Regions from separate parts of the Streptomyces sp. NPDC047022 genome, predicted to be linked through region 1. Evidence: predicted binding sites of a transcription regulator. Region 1 holds the regulator's gene; the other holds the start of a gene.
What was found. Region 1 encodes HrcA, which represses chaperone genes, less so after heat shock. Its sites were predicted from a motif close to TTNGCACTCNGNNNNNCNGAGTGCNAA; they were not measured.
Positions count from the first base shown of each region.

Region 1 (11,214 bases):
CGGTCTCGCGGTACGCCGTCGCGTACCGCAGCCTCTCGAAGAACCGCTGCCCCGACTTCGGGTAGTGCGCGGTGACCTCGTGCGGCACCTGGTCGAGGTTGATCCGCTGGATGACCCCGGCGAGGCCGAGGGAGTGGTCCCCGTGGAAGTGCGTGACGCAGAGCCGGTCGATGTCATGGGCGGCGACCCCGGCGCGCAGCATCTGCCGCTGGGTGCCCTCTCCGGGGTCGAAGAGGATTCCCTCACCGTCCCAGCGCAGCAGATAGCCGTTGTGGTTGCGGTGCCGGGTGGGGACCTGGCTGGCGGTGCCGAGGACCACCAGTTCACGTACGGACACGGTCGCTCACCCGGGGGGCCACTGCATGCCACGGCCGCCCAGGACATGGCCGTGGGCGTGCCAGACGGTCTGCCCGGCGCCACTGCCGGTGTTGAAGACGAGGCGGTAGCTGTCGAGCTTTTCCTGCGCGGCGACCTCGGCCGCCTCCTTCAACAGGTCGGCGGTGATGGCCGGTTCGGCGGCGGCGAGGGCGGCGATGTCCGGGTGGTGGACCCGGGGGATGACCAGCACATGGGTCGGCGCCTGGGGGTTGATGTCCCGGAAGGCCACCGTCGTCTCGGTCTCCCGGACGAGCGTGGCCGGGATCTGCCCGGCGACGATCTTGCAGAACAGACAGTCGTCCTGCGGTTCTCCCGCCATGTGCGTGCCTCCTCACACCGACTGATCACGACCACGGCATCGTATCGGTCCGGCCACCGCCACCGGTCACCACTACGGCAGCCAGTGCTGCGACCGGAAAGGTTCACCGGCTCGCGACGCCCGGCACGGCGCCTCGAGCCTTCCGGCAAACCTTTCCGGCCACGGCACCAGGGACTACGGCAGCCCGGGCGGGCGTTTCGCCGGTGTCGCCTCGAGCGCCTCCAGTGCCAGCCGGATCGCCTCGTCGAGCTGGGCGTCGCGTCCGGCGGCGTGGTCCTGGGGCCGCTGGATGACCTCCACGTCCGGATCGACCCCGTGGTTCTCCACGTCCCAGCCGTAACCCTCCAGCCAGAAGGCGTACTTCGGCTGCGTCACCAGCGTTCCGTCCACGAGGTGGTACTTGCTGTCGATGCCGACGACTCCGCCCCAGGTCCGCGTGCCGACCACCGGTCCGATGCCGAGCGCCTTCACCGCCGCGTTCACGATGTCCCCGTCCGAACCGGAGAACTCGTTGGCCACGGCGACGACGGGACCGCGCGGCGCGTCCTCGGGGTAGCTGTACGCGCGCATACCGCGCGGCAGGTCCCAGCCCACGATCCGCCGCGCCAGCTTCTCCACGACGAGCTGGGAGGTGTGCCCGCCGCGATTCTCCCGGACGTCCACGACCAGCCCGTCCCGGGCGACCTCGACGCGCAGATCGCGGTGGAGCTGCGCCCAGCCGGAGCCCACCATGTCCGGCACATGCACATACCCGAGCCGCCCGCCGGACCGCTCGTGCACATAGGCCCGCCGGTCGGCCACCCACGCGTGGTACCTGAGCGGCTCCTCGTCCGCGATCGGTACGACGACGGTGTGTCTCGGCTCGCCGCCGCCCGCCGGGGAGACCGTGAGCTCGACCGGTGTACCCGCCGTGCCGACCAGCAGCGGCGCGGGCCCCATTACCGGGTCCACCGGCCGCCCACCGACCGCGACGATCGCGTCCCCTGCCCGTACGGCGACGCCGGGCGCGGCCAGCGGCGCCCGTGCGTCGGGGTCGGACGTCTCGGAGGGCAGCACCCGGTCGATGCGCCAACTTCCGTCGGCATGGCGGGAGATGTCGGCGCCGAGCAGGCCCTGGCGCCGGTCCGCGCCGGATCCGTGGCCGCCCGGCGTGACGTACGCGTGCGAGGTGCCCAGCTCGCCGTGCACCTCCCACAGGAGGTCCACGAGGTCGTCATGGGTGGCCACCCGTTCGAGCACCGGCCGGTACCGGTCCAGGACTCCGTCCCAGTCGACCCCGCCCATGTCCGGGCGCCAGAAGTTGTCCCGCATGATGCGGCCGGTCTCGTCGAACATCTGCCGCCACTCGGCCGCGGGATCGACGGTCTGCCGCACCCGCGACAGGTCGACGGTGATGTTCGCGTCGCTGTCGTCGTCGTTCGGGGCGCGCCGGTCGCTCGGCACCACCTTGAGCTTGCCGTCGGTCCACAGCAGGGCCCGCTTGCCGTCCCCGGTGACCGCGAAGTGGTCGGCGTCGGCGGCGAGGTGTTCGAGGCGTCGCTGGACGAGGTCGTAGCGCTCCAGCTCGGTCTTGGGCTCGGGGTCGTCGGGCGTGGCGCGCGACGTGCCGAGCACGCCCTGCACCGGGTGGCGCAGCCACAGCAACCCGTCCTTGGCGGCGCGCAGCCCGGAGTAGCGCGCGGCCTCGACCGGGAAGGGCACGATCCGGTCGGCGAGCCCGTCCAGGTCGATCCGGGTCGAGGGCACGCCCTCGCTGTCGGGTGTCTCGTCCTTCTCAGGCGCCTCGAAGAGGCGGCCGTGGCGCTGCGGTCCGAAGGGCGAGGGGGTCGTGGCGGCGAGGGTGATCAGGTACGGCCGCGCGCCGCCCACGAAGGCCAGGTCGAAGACGTGTTCGTCGTAGACGGGGTCGAAGGAGCGGGCGGAGAGGAACGCCAGGTGCTTGCCGTCCAGGGTGAACGCGGGCGAGTAGTCGCGGAAGCGGAGCGGGGTCGCCTCCGTCACCGACAGGTCGGTGGTGTTGGCGAGCTTGAGCTGGGCCAGCGGGCGCGGACCCGGGTGCGACCAGGCCAGCCACGCCGAGTCCGGCGAGAAGACCAGTCCGCCGATCTCACCGTCCTCGCTGCGGTCGACCTCGCGCACCTCACCGCTGTCCCGCTCGATCAGCAGCACCCGCCCGTCGTGCGAGGCGACCGCGATCCGGCCGCCGTCGGGCGCCACTGCCATGCCCAGCACACGACCGAGCTGACCCACGGCCAGTCGTCGCGGAATGGAGCCGGGCAGCAGACCGGTGGCGGGCGCGAGTTCGAGCGCGTCCTCGCCCTCGGCGTCCGTCACCCACACCACCCACTCCTCGCCCTCGGCGCGGAAGGTGCGCGGCAGCCGGCCGCGTACGCCCTGCTCGGCGGCGAGCGCGCGGGTGGGGCCCGAGCGATGCGTGACCCAGTGGACGGCTCCGCGCACGCTGACGGCGCTACCGCGCCCGGTGTGGTCGGGCGAGGCGGCGCCGAACCAGCGGGAGGCGCTGACGGGGTACGGCTGGAGGTCGGTGCGCTGCCCGCCGAGCCGGATGTCCAGCCGCCGGGGTTCCGCACCCTCCAGGTCGTCGAGGAGCCAGAGTTCACCGGCGCGGGAGTACACGACCCGGGCGCCGTCGGTGGCGGCGTGCCGGGCGTAGAAGCCTTCCTCGAGCGGGGTGTGACGCCGCAGGTCGGACCCGTCGGCGAGCGACGAGTACAGCGCCCCGACGCCCTCGTGGTCGGAGAGGAACGCGATGCGCCCCCGAGTTCGCGGCTCCTCTCCCCCCTCCCCCGTTCCGACCCACACCGGGTACTCGATGTTGCCGTCCAAGTCCTCGTGCAGCCGTACGAACTCCCCGTCGCCCTCCCGGTCGATCCACAGCTTGCCCGCCGTGCCGCCGCGGTAGCGCTTCCACGAGGCGGCCTCGCGGCCCATGGTCGCGGACAGCAGCACCGTCATCGGACCGTGGGCGACCTCGCCGACGGGCCCGTAGGGCAGCGTGGTGGCCGGTCCGCCGTCGAGCGGTACGGCGCGGGCCCAGGTGCGGCGCAGCGATGCCTGGCCGGCCGTACTGAGGGCGAGCACCTCGCCACCGGGGGTCCAGCCGCGTACCTGGGTCTTCCAACTTCCCCAATACGTCAGGCGCTTGGCGGGTCCGCCGTCGATCGGGGCGACATGCACTTCGGGTGCGCCGTCGCGGGTGGAGGTCCAGGCTACGGTGGTCCCGTCCGGGGAGATGCGGGGATGGTTCACCGGAACGTTGTCGGCGCTGACCCGCCAGGCACGGCCGCCGTCGATCGGGGCGACCCAGACGTCGTCCTCGGCGGTGAAGGCGACCAACTCGCCGTGCGGGTGCGGAAACCTCAGGTACGCGTTCGATACGGACTGAGTCACCAGATCACCCTAAGCAGCGATCCCCGCCCCTGGCAGGGCTTTTCTCCATATCCACGCCTGAGGCACGTGCGTCACTTGCCCTGGACCGGCCAGCAGGTGGGGTCGCCCTGGCACCAGATCGTCCTGGTGACCGTCACCGTGACGGTGGGATTCGGCTGTCCCGGGTTCACCGAGTGGTACGACACCGGCGGCACCGGGGTGCCGGCGCCGCAGTCGCCCAGACCGCTGAGGTGGAACAGCTGTCTGCCGCCCACGGTGGCCCTGACGTCGCCGCGCACGCATTTGCCGTCGACGGCCCGGGTGACCCGGCCCTTGACGGTGATGGCCTTGCCGTCGTCGGTCTGTCCCTGGCAGTCGACGGTGACGATGGTGCTCACGGCGGGGGCGGGCGTCCGTCCCGCCGTGGAGTGCTGGTCGCCGTACTCGCCGGTGCAGCTCAGCCAACGTACCGTCACATGCTGCCGCTGGAGCTGCCGGGTGGCCGTCTGGTCGGTGGTGTACGCCACCGACGCGGAACTCAGGTCACCGGGCCGGCATGCGACAGCTCCGCCGACGCCGACCGCCACGAGCCCGGTCACCGCCGCGAGCCGCGGGACTCTCGGCCTCCGCCAAATCCGCCTCAATGCCCCCATGGAGGGCATCGTGCCACCGCTTCGCCGATGACGGTAGAGTGCATACGGCCATCCGGGCGCTCGCGTGCACCATCAAACGCATGCGCGGCGAACGTCGTATCAGACGCCCGGACCGTCAGGGGCGGAGCAGAAGCCACTCCTGGAGTTCCACCAGGTTGCCCTCCGGGTCCTTGAGGTGGGCGACGCGCATACGGTCGGTCATGGGGGCCGGTCCGTGCAGCAGCGTCGCGCCCCGGGACACTATCTCCTCGCAGTACGCGTCCAGATCGTCCAGGCGCAGCACCACCATCGAGCGGTGGCCCGTCGCCGCCTCGCCCAGTTCGCCGAGCATCCCGGCCATCATGGCCCGGTCCTGGAGCGCGATACCCGCCGAGCCGGTGCTGGGACTGAACTTCTCGTACGGGCCGTTCTCCGCCCCCGACTGGGGCTTGAGACCGAGGACTTCGGCATAGAAGCGGTAGCACGCGGCGAAGTCCGAGACCAGCAGCCGTATCTGTGCGAGTTCCACGGCGTCCCCTCGTGGGTCAGTGGGTCAGGACCATCGGCCCGTGCGGCCGAGCAGCAGCGCTGCCGCCGCGGTGCCGGCGGTCGATGTACGCAGGACAGTACGCCCCAGGCGGAACGGCCTCGCGCCCGCCTCCCCGAACAGCGCCAGCTCCTCGGGGGACACGCCTCCCTCGGGTCCGACGATCAGCACGATCTCGCCCTGGGCGGGGAGTTCGACGGTCGCGAGCGGTTCGTCGCCGCTCTCGTGCAGCACGGCCGCGAAGTCGGCCTCGGCCACAAGTGCTGCGACCTGCTTGGTCGTCGCGGCGTCCGCGACCTCCGGGAAGCGCACCCGGCGGGACTGCTTGCCCGCCTCGCGGGCGGTGGCCCGCCACTTGCCCAGCGACTTCAGCCCCCGGTCGCCCTTCCACTGGGTGATGCACCGGGAGGCCGCCCAGGGGACTATCGCGTCGACGCCCACCTCGGTCATGGTCTCCACGGCGAGTTCGCCCCGGTCACCCTTGGGCAGGGCCTGGACGACGGTGATGCGCACCGGCGCGGGCGGCTCCTCGTGGACGGCCTCCAGGTCCATGACCACCAGCCGGTCCTTGCCCTCGGCGGCCTTCACCACGCCCTCGGCCCAGTGCCCCTGACCATCGGTCAGGACCACGTCCTCGCCGGGCCGCAGTCGCTTCACGGAGACGGCGTGGCGCCCCTCGGGTCCGTCGAGCACGAACTCCGGCCCCACGGCGTCGAGTCGGTCCACGATGAACACTGGAGCCGTCATCGCCCGGCACCTCCCGCCGACAACGCTGTCGTGGCGGCCTTCAGTTCCGCCGCCAGCACCTGCACCAGCTGTCCGGCCGGCAGTTCACGGACCAGGCGGTGCCCCTGCCCGGCGAACAGCGCCATGCCCTGCGCGTCGCCCGCCTTCGCCGCCGCCTTGCGCACCGGCGAGGTGAGGTGGTTGATCTCGGGGTACGCGGCGGGCGCGTAGGGTCCGTGCTCCCGGATGAACCGGTTGACCAGAGCGCGCGCCGGGCGCCCGGAGAACGCACGGGTCAGGCCCGTGCGGACGAACAAGGGGTCGGTCAGTGCCCGCTTGTACACGGGAGCGGCTCCGGACTCGGGGGTCGGGATGAACGCGGTGCCGAGCTGCGCCGCGCTCGCGCCCGCCGCGAGTGCGGCGGCGATCTGGCTGCCGCGCATGAGGCCGCCCGCCGCCACGACCGGGATCTCCACGGTCTCGCGCATCTGGGCGAGGAGGGTGAGCAGGCCGATACCGGACCCGTCGTTCTCCTGGATGTCCCGGTGGGTGCCCTGGTGGCCGCCGGCCTCGATGCCCTGCGCGATCACGGCGTCGGCACCCGCGTTCTGCACCGCGAGCGCCTCGTCGGCCGTGGTCGCCGTGACGAGGGTGACGGTGCCCGCGCGCCGCAGGGACTCCAGGATCTCCGGGGCGGGGACCCCGAAGTGGAAGGAGACGGCCGGCACCGGGTTGTCGAGCAGGACGGCCAGCTTGACGTCGTAGCCGTCGTCGCGCCCGCTGTCCGGGTCGCCCAGTTCGGTGTCGTACCAGGTGGCCTCGCCGGCCAGCTGGTTGGCGTAGACCTCGACGGCGGCCGGGTCGGCGGACTCCGGCTGCGGCAGGAACACGTTCACGCCGAAGGGGCGGCTCGTGAGTCCGCGCACCTGCTTGATCTCCTGGTACATACCGTCGGCGGTCTTGTAACCGGCGGCGAGAAACCCCAGTCCCCCGGCCTCGGACACGGCGGCGGCCAGCTGCGGCACGGCGATGCCGCCCGCCATGGGGGCCTGCACGATCGGATGTCTGAGGAGATCGGTCAGTGCGGAGGACATGACCGCATCGTGTCACGTACTCGGCACAAGTCCGAATCCAGCCGTCCCCCGGCCTATTCCAGGGGACGGCCTCACGGGTGAGGGGCTCCGTCAGCGCCCGTTGAACGCATCCTTCAACCGCGAGAACAACCCCTGCTGCCCTGGCTGACTGTGCCTGCCCGGGGGACAACCCCCGGACCCCCGGCCGGGCCCACCGCGCCCTCACCAGCGCGATCAGCGCCCGTTGAACGCATCCTTCAACCGCGAGAACAACCCCTGCTGCCCTGGCTGGAACTGGCCCTGGGGCCGTTCCTCGCCGCGCAGTGCAGCCAGTTCCCTGAGCAGGCGCTCCTGCTCGGGGTCCAGCTTCGTCGGGGTCTGGACCTCGACATGCACGATCAGGTCGCCCCGGCCGCCGCCGCGCAGATGCGTGACACCGCGGCCGTGCATCGGGATCGACTGCCCGGACTGCGTACCGGGGCGGATGTCGACCTCCTCCAGGCCGTCCAGCGTCTCCAGCGGGACCTTCGTGCCGAGGGCCGCCGCCGTCATGGGGATGGTGACCGTGCAGTGCAGGTCGTCGCCGCGGCGCTGGAACATCGAGTGCGGCAGTTCGTGGATCTCGACGTACAGGTCTCCGGCGGGGCCGCCGCCGGGGCCGACCTCGCCCTCGCCCGCGAGCTGGATCCGCGTGCCGTTGTCGACACCCGCCGGGATCTTGACCGTGAGCGTACGGCGGGACCGTACGCGCCCGTCGCCCGCGCACTCCGGGCACGGGTTGGGGACGATCGTGCCGAAGCCCTGGCACTGCGGACACGGCCGCGACGTCATGACCTGGCCCAGGAAGGACCGCGTGACCTGCGACACCTCACCACGGCCACGGCACATGTCACAGGTCTGCGCGGAGGTGCCGGGCGCGGCGCCCTCTCCGTTGCAGGTGTTGCAGACGACGGCCGTGTCGACCTGGATGTCCTTCGTCGTACCGAAGGCCGCCTCGTCGAGCTCGATCTCCAGCCGGATCATGGCGTCCTGGCCCCGGCGGGTGCGCGAGCGCGGTCCGCGCTGCGACGCCGTGCCGAAGAACGCGTCCATGATGTCGGAGAAGTTCCCGAAGCCGCCCGCGCCGAAGCCGCCCGCACCGCCGCCCGCCTGGGACAGCGGGTCGCCGCCGAGGTCGTAGACCTGCTTCTTCTGCGGGTCCGAGAGCACCTCGTACGCGGCGTTGATCTCCTTGAACCGCTCCTGCGTCTTCGGATCGGGATTGACGTCCGGGTGCAGCTCGCGCGCGAGCCGGCGGAACGCCTTCTTGATCTCTTCCTGCGACGCGTCGCGGCGCACGCCGAGCACGGCGTAGTAGTCCGTGGCCACTTACGACTCCGCCAGGATCTGTCCGACGTACCGTGCCACCGCTCGTACCGCTCCCATCGTTCCCGGGTAATCCATGCGGGTCGGTCCGACCACGCCGAGTTTCGCTACTGCTTCGCCGCCCGAACCGTAGCCCACGGAGACCACGGACGTGGAGTTGAGTCCCTCATGCGCGTTCTCATGGCCGATACGCACCCGCATGGCCGGATCCTTTGCCTCGCCCAGCAGCTTGAGGAGCACGACCTGCTCCTCAAGTGCCTCCAGCACGGGGCGGATCGTGAGAGGGAAGTCATGTCCGAAACGGGTGAGATTGGCGGTGCCGCCGATCATCAGCCGCTCCTCGGTCTCCTCCACGAGCGTCTCCAGGAGGGTGGAGAGCACCACCGCGACCGTGCCGCGGTCCTCCGGCTCCTCGAAGGCCTCGGGAAGGTCCTGCACAAGCTGAGGAACGTCCGCGAAGCGGCGGCCCGCGACACGGCTGTTGAGCCGTGCGCGCAGATCCGCGAGAGACGTTTCTCCGAACGGCGCCGGGCAGTCGATCATGCGCTGCTCGACCCGTCCCGTGTCCGTGATCAGCACGAGCATCACCCTCGCGGGCGCCATGGACAGCAGCTCCACGTGCCGCACCGTCGAGCGGGTCAGCGACGGGTACTGCACGACGGCGACCTGCCGGGTGAGCTGCGCGAGCAGCCGCACCGTACGCGCCACGACGTCGTCCAGGTCGACGGCGCCCTCCAGGAAGTTCTGGATCGCGCGTCGCTCGGGCGGGCTCATGGGCTTGACGGCCGCGAGCTTGTCCACGAAGAGACGGTAGCCCTTGTCCGTGGGGATACGTCCGGCGCTGGTGTGCGGCTGGGCGATATAGCCCTCGTCCTCCAGCACGGCCATGTCGTTGCGGACGGTGGCGGGGGAGACGCCGAGGTTGTGGCGCTCGGTCAGTGCCTTGGAGCCGACCGGCTCCTCGGTGCCGACGTAGTCCTGGACGATGGCGCGCAGCACTTCGAGCCTGCGTTCACTGAGCATCGCGCGCACCTCCAGCGTTGCGTCCCCGTTGGCGTTTCCCCTGGCACTCCGCGCATCCGAGTGCCAGCAATCCCGGAGTCAGTGTACGGCGGGCGGGTACGCCCCCGGCAAGGGCGGGCGACTGCGCCGTACCGACGTGTACCGACCTGTCCCGGCGTGTCCTTCCAGGCCCGGCGGCCGGGCGACTGCCGATAGCGTCGGGGCATGACGGAGTCGGGACAGTTGTGGGAAGGGACCGGCTGGGAGGCGCTCGGACCGCGGGCGGGGCGCAGGCGGCTCCCGGTCTGGGACTGCACGGCGGGGCTGGTCGCGGGTGAGCACTCGGCGCTTCTGGTCGACGCGGGGTCGAGCCTCGGCGAGGGCGCGCGGCTGCGTGCCGAGGCGCGCCTGCTGCTCGCTCCCCTGGGCGGGGACCGGGATGTGACGCATCTCGCGCTCACGCACCCGCACTTCGACCATGTCTTCGGGGCGGCCTCGTTCCCGGGCGCGGAGGTGTTCGGCGCGGTGGGCGTCGAGACGGTGTTCGCCCATGAGCGTGCCGAACTGGCCGCGGACGGGGTGCGGTACGGCCTGGACCCGCGGGAGGCGACCGACGCCGCGGGCGCGCTGTCCGCTCCGGACCATCTGGTCTCGGGCGAGTGGACGCTGGACCTGGGCGGGGTGCGGGTGCTGCTGGCGAACGTGGGCCCCGGTCATACGGCCCACGATCTGGTGGTCCTCGTCCCAGGGGAGCGGGAGGTGGTGTTCTGCGGGGACCTGGTGGAGGAGTCCGGGGAGCCGCAGGCGGGCCCGGACGCGGTGCCCGCGCAGTGGCCGGCGGCGCTGGACCGGCTGCTGGAACTGGGCGGGGAGGACGCGCTGTACGTGCCCGGTCACGGTGCGGTCGTGGACGCCGCGTTCGTGCGTGCACAGCGCGATGAACTGGCCGCGCGTTTCGGCGTGTCGTAGAACCGGGCGAACGCCTTCTCCTATCGTCATCCGAATGCGCCAGTACTCGCCGGATCTGACCCCTCCGTGGAAGAAGCCCCAGCCCGTGCCGGAGGTCCCGGCGGAGCCCGGTCTGGTGGTGGAGGAGCCGGGGACCGGCTTCTGCGGCGCGGTGATCCGCTGCGAGGCGGGCACGGTGACGCTGGAGGACCGCTTCGGCAAGCACCGCGTCTTCCCGCTTCAGCCACGGGGTTTCCTGCTCGAGGGCAGGGTGGTGACCCTGGTCCGCCCCTCGGCCGCCCCGGCCCGTCCCACGCGCACGGCGTCGGGTTCGGTGGCCGTCCCGGGCGCGCGGGCGCGGGTGGCCCGTGCGGGCCGTATCTATGTCGAGGGACGCCACGACGCGGAACTGGTCGAGCGGGTGTGGGGCGACGACCTGCGCATCGAGGGAGTGGTGGTCGAGTACCTGGAGGGCGTGGACGACCTGCCCTCGATCGTGGAGTCCTTCTCCCCCGGCCCCGACGCCCGCCTCGGCGTCCTGGTGGACCATCTGGTCCCCGGCACCAAGGAGTGGAGGATCGCGCAGTCGGTGACGAGCGAGCACGCTCTGGTGGTGGGCCACCCGTACATCGACATCTGGGAGGCCGTGAAGCCGTCGTCCCTCGGCATCGGCGGGTGGCCGCGCGTCCCGCACGGCGAGGACTGGAAGAAGGGCGTGTGCCGCGCACTGGGCTGGCCGGAGAACACGGGCGAGGCGTGGCAGCGGATCCTGTCCCGGGTGGGGTCCTACAAGGACCTGGAACCGGCGCTGCTGGGGAGAGTGGAGGAACTGAT
Region 1 is NZ_JBEYVV010000014.1:80,750-91,963, reverse strand. Features, by position in the region: gene ABZ845_RS17255 (ribonuclease Z) at 1-337, opposite strand, end outside; gene ABZ845_RS17250 (histidine triad nucleotide-binding protein) at 344-697, opposite strand; gene ABZ845_RS17245 (S41 family peptidase) at 872-4,108, opposite strand; gene ABZ845_RS17240 (hypothetical protein) at 4,180-4,740, opposite strand; gene ABZ845_RS17235 (VOC family protein) at 4,856-5,248, opposite strand; gene ABZ845_RS17230 (16S rRNA (uracil(1498)-N(3))-methyltransferase) at 5,273-6,013, opposite strand; gene ABZ845_RS17225 (nitronate monooxygenase) at 6,010-7,086, opposite strand; gene dnaJ (molecular chaperone DnaJ) at 7,300-8,433, opposite strand; gene hrcA (heat-inducible transcriptional repressor HrcA) at 8,434-9,453, opposite strand; gene ABZ845_RS17210 (MBL fold metallo-hydrolase) at 9,658-10,401, shown strand; gene ABZ845_RS17205 (DUF3097 domain-containing protein) at 10,436-11,214, shown strand, end outside.

Region 2 (11,214 bases), on a different contig from region 1:
GTCCTCGTGATCACCTGGTGGGACGCGGACCTCACCGACGACCTGCCCGAACTCCCGGAGCCGGCGCAGGACCTGGTGACCCGCGCGGTACACCGCTGGCGCTTCGAGTCGGTCGCCGACGACGTGAACTGAGACTCCCGTGCGGACCGCCGGAAAAAAATCTTCGAAGAAATCCGGAAGGTGTGTCGATCCGGCCGTCCCGCGTTCGACGCACAGGTGAGAGGCGGGGACGGACCCCGCCCGCGGGACCCGACACCGTACGGGTGCCGCACCGGCCGAAGGAGTCACCATGCCGCGCTACCTGTCACTCGTGCGGATCGACGAGAAGACCGCCCCCGCCGAGGGCCCGAGCCCGGAGCTGATGCAGCGGATGGGGGAGCTGATCGAGGAGATCACCAAGGCGGGCGTCATGCTCGACACCGCCGGGCTCACCCCCTCCGCCCAGGGCGCCCGGGTGCGCTGGGCGGGCGGCGAGCTCTCCGTCACCGACGGGCCCTTCACGGAGTCCAAGGAGGTCATCGGCGGCTACGCGCTCATGCAGTGCAAGGACATGGCCGAGGCCATCGAGTGGACCAAGCGCTTCCTCAAGGTGCACGAGGACTTCTGGACGGTGACCTGCGAGGTGCGGGAGATCGCCGAGGGCTGAGCGTTCTCCGGTCCTCCTTGGCGTACGGCGGCCGGGGGTGTTGCATGGGGGTTTGTGGAACCGCAGCCCGCCACCGCGTCCCCGGCGGCCGACGCCGCCACCGCGCACGCCATCGAGACCGTCTTCCGCCTGGAGTCACCGCGTGTCATCGCCGGCGTCGCCCGCGTCGTCCGGGACGTCGGAATCGCCGAGGAACTCGCGCAGGACGCGCTGGTCGCGGCGCTGGAGCAGTGGCCGCGCGACGGAGTGCCGGACAACCCCGGTGCCTGGCTCATGGCCACCGCGCGGCACCGCGCCGTCGATCTGGTGCGCCGCCGGGAGCGGTACGCCCGCAAGCTCGCGGAGATCGGCCGCGACCAGGAGACCACCGCCCCGCCGCCGGAGCCCGCCGACCCGGACGACATCGACGACGACCTGCTGCGCCTCGTCTTCACCGCCTGCCACCCGGTCCTGTCCGCCGAGGCCCGCACCGCGCTGACCCTGCGCCTGCTCGGTGGCCTGACGACGGCCGAGATCGCCCGGGCCTTCCTCGTGCCGGAGCCGACGGTCGCCCAGCGGATCGTGCGTGCCAAACGCACCCTGACGGCGAAGAAGGTCGCCTTCGAGGTGCCCTACGGTCCCGACCGCGAGGCGCGCCTCGGCTCGGTGCTTGACGTGGTCTACCTGATCTTCAACGAGGGGTACGCCGCCACGACGGGCGACGACTGGCTGCGCCCCGGACTGTGCGAGGACGCACTGCGGCTGGCCCGCCGGCTGTCCGCCCTGATGCCCAAGGAGCCGGAGGTGCACGCGCTGACCTCGCTCCTGGAGTTCCAGGCGTCGCGCACCGCGGCCCGCACCACCCCCGACGGCCGCCCGGTCCTCCTGGAGCACCAGGACCGCCGCCGCTGGAACCGCCTGCTCATCGCCCGGGGCATCAACGCCCTCGCCCGCGCCGACTCGGTCGCCACCGGTCCCCCCGGCCCTTACGTCCTGCAGGCCGCGATCGCCGCCTGCCACGCGCACGCGTACACCTACGAGGAGACGGACTGGCCACGCATCGCCACCCTGTACGGCCTGCTGGCCGCGCGCGCACCTTCGCCCGTGGTCGAACTGAACCGCGCGGTGGCCGTCTCGATGGCGGTGGGTCCGGGCCCGGCCCTGGAGATCGTGGACCGCTTGGCCGAGGAACCCGCCCTGCGCGGCTACCACTTGCTCCCGAGCGTCCGCGGCGACCTACTGGCCCGCCTGGGCCGCACGACCGAGGCCCACAAGGAATTCGAACGCGCGGCAACCCTGACCCACAACGAACAGGAACGCCATCTACTCCAGACCCGCGCGAAGTCCCACGACGCCCGAGAGGGGCGCGGGGAACCGCGCAAAACCCACGACGCACCGTGAGGTGACAACGTGCCGGTGGCCCCCGACAGGGGCGCGGGGAACCGCGCAAAACCCACGACGCACCCGCACCCGCACCCACCCCACCCCAGAACGCCCCCGAGCCGCAGGCCCCCTCAGACAGGCCGTCCCAAAAGCATCACCGGCGCCCCCGCCACCCGAGTGAGAAACACGGTCACCACCCCCACCCCGTACGCCTTCGGCAGCACCTTGCGCCGCAGTTCCTCCGGCTCCACCGCCGACCCACGCTTCTTCACGGTCAACACCCCCACCTCCCGCTCCCGAAGCAACGCCTTCAACCGCTTCACGTTGAACGGCAGCGAGTCGGTGATCTCGTACGCGGTGGCGTACGGACTACCCCGGTGTTCGTCCGCCGTCACGTAAGCGATCGTCTCGTCGATCAGACCCCCGCCCAGCTCCTCGGCCACCTCCGCCACCAGATGCGCGCGGATCACGGCGCCATCAGGCTCGTACAGGTACCGCCCCAGCGGCCGCACCGGCGGATCGGGCAGCCCGCGCCCGCGCAGCGCACGCGGCCCGGGCAGCAGAGTGGCCCGTACGAGCCCCGGTTCCGTGCCGAACCACAGCACCGCCTCCTTCACATCCCCGCCGTCCGAGATCCACTCGGCCTCCGCCCCGGCCGGCACCGCCTCGTGGGGAATGCCAGGCGCGACCTTCAGCGCGGCGTGCGGGGCCTTGGACGCGGTGGCCACGGCCCAGGACAGCGGGGGCGAGTACGCCTCCGGGTCGAAGATACGGCCGCGCCCACCCCGTCGCGCCGGGTCCACGAAGACGGCGTCGTACGAGGACACGTCCACCTCCGTGACGTCGGCCTCACGCACCTCGATCAGTTCCGAGAGGCCCAGAACGTCGGCGTTCGCCCGGGCCACCGCCACCGTGAGCGGGTCGCGGTCCACGGCCAGGACGCGGATACCGGCCCGCGCGAGCGCTATCGCGTCTCCGCCGATGCCACAGCACAGGTCGGCGACCGAGGCCACGCCCAGCGCCCGCAGCCGCTCCGCGCGGTACGCGGCGACCGTGGTCCTGGTGGACTGCTCCACGCCGTTCGGGGTGAAGTACATGCGCCACGCGTCCACGGCGCCGAACTTCGCCGCGGCCCGCTCCCGCAGCCGCGCCTGCGCGAGGGCCGCCGAGACCAGTTCCGCGGGGTGCTCACGGCGCAGCCGGGTCGCGACGGCCAGTTCCTGTGCCGGAGCGGTGCCGCGCACCTGGTCGAGCAGGGCCTGGCCCTCGGGGGTGAGCAGGGAGGCGAAGGAGACGTCGTTCACCCGGACATTGTCGGCCAGTCGGTGGATGACGTGCGCCCGGACGCGGTGTCGGCCCGTGCGGGCCGGTGGCGGCTGGAAAGATCCGGCGCCATGCGGCTCGTACGACAAAATGACCAAGAGTACGCGAATCACCCCGCCGGGCGCGTCCGGCCGACGGCCGCCACCCGCGCGACCCTCGTCCTCCTCGCCGTCACCGCTCTCGCCACCGCCTGCTCCGACCCGGAAACGCCCGCGCACAACGCGCATGGCCCGAAGGTGCCGGTTGCGCCGGTGCGCGACTACTACGCCACCCACCCGGGCGCCCTGTACGCCCGGCGCGCCGCCGCCATCAAGCTCTGGGGCGTCGCGAAGGTACCGCTGGTGGCTCCCCCGCCCCCGGCGAAGAAGCCGCCGATCACCTCCAGGAAGGGCTTCGCGGTCCAGGGCGGCGGCAACCTGCCCCCGGTCTTCACCACCGTCCCCACCACCGACAAGGTCGTCTTCCTCACCGTCGACGACGGCGTGGCGAAGGACCCGGACTTCGTGAGGATGATGAACGACCTGAAGATCCCGTACACGGCGTTCGTCAGCGACTACCTCAACGACGACGACGGGGACGGCTACGGGTACTTCCGCAGGATGCGCGATCTCGGCGCCACACTGGACAACGCCACCCTGCACGACCGCTACCTGCCCGAGCTGCCGTACGACGCGCAGCGGGAGGAGATCTGCGGCATGCAGGACGTGATGGCACGGGAGTTCGGTCAGCGCCCCACGGTCCTCCGCCCGCCCGACGGCACCTACGACAAGGACACCCTGCGCGCCGCCAAGTCCTGCGGAATCAAGTACGTGCCGGTCTGGAACGCGGAGGTCTTCGCCAACCGCTGGGAGTTCCGCGAGTGGGACGGCCGACTGCACCCCGGTGACATCGTCCAGACCCATTTCCCGGGCACACAGGAGGCGCGGGACACGATGCCCGGCGTGATCCGCCGTTTCCTGGAGAAGGTCACGGGCGCGGGATACGCGGTGGCACGTCTGGAGGACTACCTGTGACGGCGCGGCGGCCGCGCGCGGCGCTCGCCGGGGTCCTCGCCGCCGTGCTGCTGTCCGGCTGCGCCCAGTCCGTGGACCCCATCGAACGGCTGGGCAAGAAGGCGGCGCAGAAGGTCGTACGGCGGCACGGGCGGCCGCCGGACCGCACCTACCGCCGCTGGGGCCTCAACGCCCCGCTCGCCCCCGCCCCGCGGCCCTCCCGCCCCCCGGACGACGAAGCGGGCCCACCGGGAGCGGGACTGCCGAAGGTGCTCGACCGCGTTCCCACCCGGGACAAGGTCGTCTTCCTGACCTACGACGAGGGCGTCGAGAGGAGTCCCCAGTTCGTCGACATGGTCCGCGAACTGCGGCTCCCGGTGAGTGTGTTCCTCAGCGACCAGGCCACCGGACCAGGGGACGCGCGGCTCGCGCGGCTGCGCGCGGCAGGCGCGGTCATCCAGAACCGCACCCTCGGCCACACGTCCCTGCGCGGCCGTCCGTACGGCGAACAACGGGCCGGGATCTGCGGCCAGCAGGACCGTCTGGGGCCCCTGCTCGGGTCGCCTCCCCGGCTGCTGCGCCCGCCGTACGGCGCTTACGACCGAACCACGCTCCGGGCGGCGGGGGACTGCGGCATCAAGGCCCTGATCCTGTGGCGCCCGCAACGGGACACCGACCCGGAGCCCTACGGCAGGTATCTGCCCCTCCCCCTCCGTCCCGGTGACATCGTCCGCCCCCACGAGGCGGGCCGCCCGCTCACGGCCCTCACCGCGGAAACGGCCTTCATGCTGCGCCGTGTCCAGGCGTCGGGCCTCAGAGTGGCCCGCCTGGAGGACTACCTGTAGCGCCGCCCGCGGCGCCGCGCCACGGGGCAACTGGCACTCCGCTTGACCGAGTGCTAATCGCGGTCATAGTCTCGGCCCTGGCACTCCCCACTGGAGAGTGCCAATACGCGACGGGCAGGTCCGGCACCCGCGACGACGGATCCACCTGGTCGCCACCTCAGACAGTTAACCCCGTGAGATCTCCGAAGGGGGAGGTCGGATCGTGACGACCACCAGCTCCAAGGTTGCCATCAAGCCGCTCGAGGACCGCATCGTGGTCCAGCCGCTGGACGCCGAGCAGACCACGGCCTCTGGCCTGGTCATCCCGGACACCGCGAAGGAGAAGCCCCAGGAGGGCGTCGTCCTCGCCGTGGGCCCGGGCCGTGTCGAGGACGGCAAGCGCGTCGAGCTCGACGTCAAGGTCGGCGACGTGGTGCTCTACAGCAAGTACGGCGGCACCGAGGTGAAGTACAACAACGAGGAGTACCTCGTCCTCTCGGCTCGCGACGTGCTCGCGATCATCGAGAAGTAATTCACCGAAGCAGATTGCTTAGAGCTGCGCCCCGGCCCCCGCGACCGTTGAAAGGCCGGGCGGCGGGGGCGCAGTTCGTTTTTCCACGCGACGACGGCCGGCCCCGACGGCTCTGCTCCGCGGGAGCGGCCGGGAAATCGCAATCGAGAGGACTGAAACGCTCCATGGCGAAGATCCTGAAGTTCGACGAGGACGCCCGTCGCGCCCTCGAGCGCGGCGTCAACAAGCTGGCCGACACGGTCAAGGTGACGATCGGCCCCAAGGGCCGCAACGTCGTCATCGACAAGAAGTTCGGCGCGCCCACCATCACCAACGACGGTGTGACCATCGCACGTGAGGTGGAGGTCGACGACCCGTACGAGAACCTCGGCGCCCAGCTGGTGAAGGAGGTGGCGACCAAGACCAACGACATCGCGGGTGACGGTACGACCACCGCCACCGTGCTCGCCCAGGCCCTGGTGCGCGAGGGTCTGAAGAACGTCGCCGCGGGTGCTTCCCCGGCCGCCCTGAAGAAGGGCATCGACGCCGCCGTCGCGGCCATCTCCGAGGACCTGCTCGCCACGGCCCGCCCGATCGAGGAGAAGTCCGACATCGCCGCCGTCGCCGCGCTGTCCGCCCAGGACCAGCAGGTCGGCGAGCTGATCGCCGAGGCGATGGACAAGGTCGGCAAGGACGGTGTCATCACCGTCGAGGAGTCCAACACCTTCGGTCTGGAGCTGGACTTCACCGAGGGCATGGCCTTCGACAAGGGCTACCTGTCGCCGTACTTCGTGACGGACCAGGAGCGTATGGAGGCCGTCCTCGACGACCCGTACATCCTCATCACCCAGGGCAAGATCTCCGCCATCGCGGACCTGCTGCCGCTGCTGGAGAAGGTCATCCAGGCCGGCTCCTCCAAGCCGCTGCTGATCATCGCCGAGGACGTCGAGGGCGAGGCCCTGTCCACCCTCGTCGTGAACAAGATCCGTGGCACCTTCAACGCCGTCGCGGTGAAGGCCCCCGGCTTCGGCGACCGCCGCAAGGCGATGCTCCAGGACATGGCCGTCCTCACCGGCGCCACGGTCATCTCGGAGGAGGTCGGCCTCAAGCTCGACCAGGTCGGTCTGGACGTGCTGGGCTCCGCCCGCCGCGTGACCGTCACCAAGGACGACACCACCCTCGTGGACGGCGGCGGCAAGTCCGAGGACGTCCACGGCCGCGTCGCCCAGATCAAGGCCGAGATCGAGAACACGGACTCCGACTGGGACCGCGAGAAGCTCCAGGAGCGCCTGGCCAAGCTGGCCGGCGGTGTCTGCGTGATCAAGGTCGGCGCCGCCACCGAGGTGGAGCTCAAGGAGAAGAAGCACCGTCTGGAGGACGCCATCTCCGCGACCCGCGCCGCGGTCGAGGAGGGCATCGTCTCCGGTGGTGGCTCCGCGCTGGTCCACGCCTCCAAGGTGCTGGAGAGCGGCCTCGGCAAGCAGGGCGACGAGGCCACCGGTGTCGCCATCGTCCGCCGCGCGGTCGTCGAGCCGCTGCGCTGGATCGCCGAGAACGCGGGCCTCGAGGGCTACGTCATCGCCTCCAAGGTGGCGGAGCTCGAGAAGGGCCAGGGCTACAACGCGGCCACCGGCGAGTACGGCGACCTGATCAAGGCCGGCGTCATCGACCCGGTCAAGGTCACCCGCTCCGCCCTGGAGAACGCCGCCTCCATCGCCTCCCTGCTGCTCACGACCGAGACCCTGGTCGTCGAGAAGAAGGAAGAGGAAGAGTCCGCGGCGGCCGGTCACGGCCACGGTCACGCCCACTGACCCAGGCACAGGCCCACAGACGAAGGCCCGGCACCCCAACGTGCCGGGCCTTCGCCCGTAAAACGCCAAGCCCCACCGACAAGCGGCTCCACCACACGCTCGCAAAAACCCACGAAGCACCCGCAGCCGACGACGCACCGGAGTGCGCCGGACAGCGGCGCGGGGAACTGCGCGAAATCCACGACGTACCCGCAGCCATCGACGCACGGGAGCGCGCCGGACAGGGGCGCGGGCCCCGTCGATATGCGGCTCCGCCGCGCGGGCGCAGAATCCCACGACGCCCCGCAGGGACAACGCCCCCGCTAAACCCCCAACGCGTCGAGCGCCCCCAGTTGCGCCATCAACCCCAGCCGGTCGTACTCCCACCACCCCTCCACGATCTTCCCCTCCGAGTCGTACCGGAAGACCGTCGTACCGGTCATGGCGACGTTCCCACCCGTGGCCGGTATCCCGAGGAACTCGCCCGTGTGCCGCCCCTTCCACGTCCACCGCGTGCACACGCGACCCCCCTGCGAGATCTGGTCCTCCACGATGAACGCGAAGTCGAAGGCGCGCCGCCACATCTCGATCTCGCGCCGTACCGCGTCCATCCCGATGGTGTCCTGCGCGTTGGCCGGATCGTGGCCGTGATAGTTCTCGGTGAGCAGGCCGTCCAGCGGGGGCAGTTCACCCCGCATGGCGATGACCTCGAAGAACCGCCGCGCGTTCGCGGCCGGAAGCTGCTCGTCCCGCACCACGTCCAGATCCGTGAACGTGGGCGTCTCGTCGCAGAGGGCGACCATCTCGCGGAAGATCCGCCCGGTCTCGGGAAGGCTCGAGTTCCGCATCGCCTCCTCGTACGACGGGAACTCCACGATCTCCACGAAGTGCGAGTCGTCGGACCGGTCCTTGCCGATCACATTGTGGGTCGCGGTCCGTTTTCCCTTGGTCTGCTCGACCCATGTGTCCATCAGCCGGTTCATCTCCTCGAACCGGCTGGTCTTGCAGTCGATGAGCTGCACGAATGTCATGACGCCGCCTCCGGCCCCCCTGGGTCCGGCAGATACGCCCATTTTCCCACCCGTGGGGCGGCGTCACCTGTTCCCACCGGGTCCTACTGCGGGCCGTACCTGCGCCCCGTCCGTGAGGAGATCCCGCCCAGCAGCGCGCGCGGCGTCACCTTCACCACGCCCATCAGCGCCTTGTAACGGGGGTCCGGAACCGACAGCGTCCTGCCCCGGGCCAGATCCGCGAGGGCCGCCGAGACCAGTTTGTCGGCGTCGAGCCACATCCAGTTCGGGATGTTGTCCGTTCCCATGCCGGCGCGCTCGTGGAACTCCGTACGGACGAAGCCCGGACACAGCGCCATCAGCCGTACGCCCGAACCGGCCAGGTCCCGCGCCGCCCCTTGCGTGAACTGCACGACCCACGCCTTGGACGCGCCATAGGTGCCGCGGGGCACGAACGCCGCCACCGAGGCGACATTGACGACCCCGCCGCGACCGCGCGTGCGCATGGCCTCCGTCGCCGCGCTGGTCAGCCGGAGCACCGCCTCGCAGTGCACCTTGAGCATCCGGAGCTCGTCCGCCATCGGAACGTCGAGATAACGGCCCTTGTTGCCGAAGCCCGCGTTGTTGACGAGCAGATCCACCGGCTTCTTCCGGTCGGACAGGCGCGTCGCCACCGCCTCGATGCCCTCGTCGGTGGCCAGGTCCGCGGTCAGCACCTCGGCCTCGACACCGTGCCGGTCGTGCAACTCCGTGGCCTGCTCCCGCAGCCGCTTGGAATCGCGAGCCACCAGGACGAGGTCATGGCCGTCGGCGGCCAGGCGCCGTGCGAACGCGGCGCCGATGCCCGCGGTCGATCCCGTAATCAGAGCCGTTGTCATGGGCCAACGATAGTGACCCGGGGCAGGCCGAGTCCGCCCGCCGGACACGCTCTTCACCGGCGGTTGGGCCAACGCTTACGGGCCCTGCGCCAGGGCCTCTCGTTTGGATCAGACCCCGCTCCCTGATCCGGCCTGATCCAACCGAAAGACCCTAGTTCTGCCCCGCGTACTTCCGCAGATACTCCCGCGCCTCCGTCACGCTCTCCGGGTGCAGAGCGTCCCCCGCGGCCAACAGGCCCGGCAACAGGTGCCGTTCCGTCGTCGAGGCGCGGAACTGGAGGGCGACCGTGATGTCGTGGTCGGGCCGGTGCACGATCGAGACCGGGTCGCCCGCGCGGATCTCACCGGGTGTGATCACACGCAGATACGCTCCGGGCGCCCCCTTGTGCGTGAAGCGCTTGACCCAGCCGCGCTCGCCCAGGTGCCCCTGGAAGGTGCGGCACGGGATACGGCCGGAGGTCACCTCCAGGACCACCTCGGACCCGATGCGCCAGCGTTCGCCGATGCGGGCGCCGGACACGTCGATGCCCTCGGTGGTGAGGTTCTCGCCGAACGAGCCGTTCGGCAGCGTCCGGCCCAGCTCACGCTCCCAGCCGTCGAGGTCCTCGCGTGCGAACGCGTACACCGCCTGGTCGTCGCCGCCGTGGTGCCGCAGATCGCACACCGCGTCCCCGGCCAGACCGCTCTCCCCGGTCCCCTTGGGGCCGGGCGCGGTCACCCGTACGGGCCCGTCCACCGGCCGCTTGTCGATGCCGGTCACACCGCCCTGCTGGTCGGTGTACTCGACGGACACGGGCCGACCCAGATTCAGCGACAGAATCCTCATACCGGCACCGTAATCGACGGCACCCGAGGGCAGTCAAAGCGTTAACGCGCAATTCGACCCCGTGCCCAAGGCCCGCTTATGCTCAGCGAGTGATCGAGGCCCGACATCTCCGTGTGCTGCGTGCCGTGGCCGCCACCGGTTCCTTCTCGGCGGCGGGGCGCGAGCTGGGCTGCACCCAGCCCGCGGTCAGCCAGCAGATGAAGGCGCTGGAGGCATCGGTGGGTACACCGCTGCTGGTCCGCAGCGGACGCGACATGCGGCTGACCCAGGCCGGCGAGGCGCTGGTGCGGCACGCGGCCGGCATCCTCGCGGGGCTGACCGCCGCGGAAGAGGAGGTCGCCGCCATCGCGGGCCTGCGGGCCGGGCGCGTCCGCCTTGTCTCTTTTCCGACCGGCAGCTCCACGCTCGTTCCCACCGCACTCGCCGCCCTGCGCGCCGCGCACCCGGGTACCCGGGTCTCCCTGGAAGAGGCCGAGCCGCCCGAGTCCGTGGAGAAGCTGCGCGCCGGTGACTGCGACATCGCCCTCGCCTTTCGCTACGAGGGCGCGGCGGGCGCCGAGGAGTGGGACGACCTGGTCGTACGCCCTCTGCTTGTCGACCGGCTGGTCGCCCTGGTACCCGAAGGGCACCGGCTGGCGCGTGCGGAGTCGGTCGCCATCGGCGAACTGGCCGCGGAGCCGTGGATCGCGGGTTGTCCCCGGTGCAGGGGACAACTGGTGCAGGCATGTGCGAACGCGGGCTTCACGCCTCGTATCGACTTCGCGACCGATGACTATCCGGCGGTGATGGGCCTGGTGGGCGCCGGCCTCGGCGTGGCCGCGCTGCCGCAGCTCGCCCTCGAGTCCGTGCGTCCGCGCGGTGCGCGCCCGGTCACGCTGGAACCAGCGGTGCGGCGCGAGATCGTCGCACTCACCCTGCCGGACCTGGCGCAGGTGCCGGCGGTGGCGGCGACGCTGGGGGAACTGGCGAGGACGGCCGTCCGGTAGGGCGCGGGCAGCTGCATGCCGCGGGGGATCCACCCCCTGTCACCCACCCCACCCCAAAAGGGGCAC
Region 2 is NZ_JBEYVV010000002.1:284,245-295,458, forward strand. Features, by position in the region: gene ABZ845_RS04785 (hypothetical protein) at 1-132, shown strand, start outside; gene ABZ845_RS04790 (YciI family protein) at 290-646, shown strand; gene ABZ845_RS04795 (RNA polymerase sigma factor) at 701-2,026, shown strand; gene ABZ845_RS04800 (class I SAM-dependent methyltransferase) at 2,140-3,312, opposite strand; gene ABZ845_RS04805 (polysaccharide deacetylase family protein) at 3,403-4,344, shown strand; gene ABZ845_RS04810 (polysaccharide deacetylase family protein) at 4,341-5,168, shown strand; gene groES (co-chaperone GroES) at 5,371-5,679, shown strand; gene groL (chaperonin GroEL) at 5,844-7,469, shown strand; gene ABZ845_RS04825 (ester cyclase) at 7,772-8,479, opposite strand; gene ABZ845_RS04830 (SDR family oxidoreductase) at 8,563-9,336, opposite strand; gene ABZ845_RS04835 (MOSC domain-containing protein) at 9,488-10,162, opposite strand; gene ABZ845_RS04840 (LysR family transcriptional regulator) at 10,252-11,148, shown strand.
Region 2: groES (co-chaperone GroES) is a predicted target of HrcA. The motif match lies at 5,199-5,225, and genes of this name have one in related genera.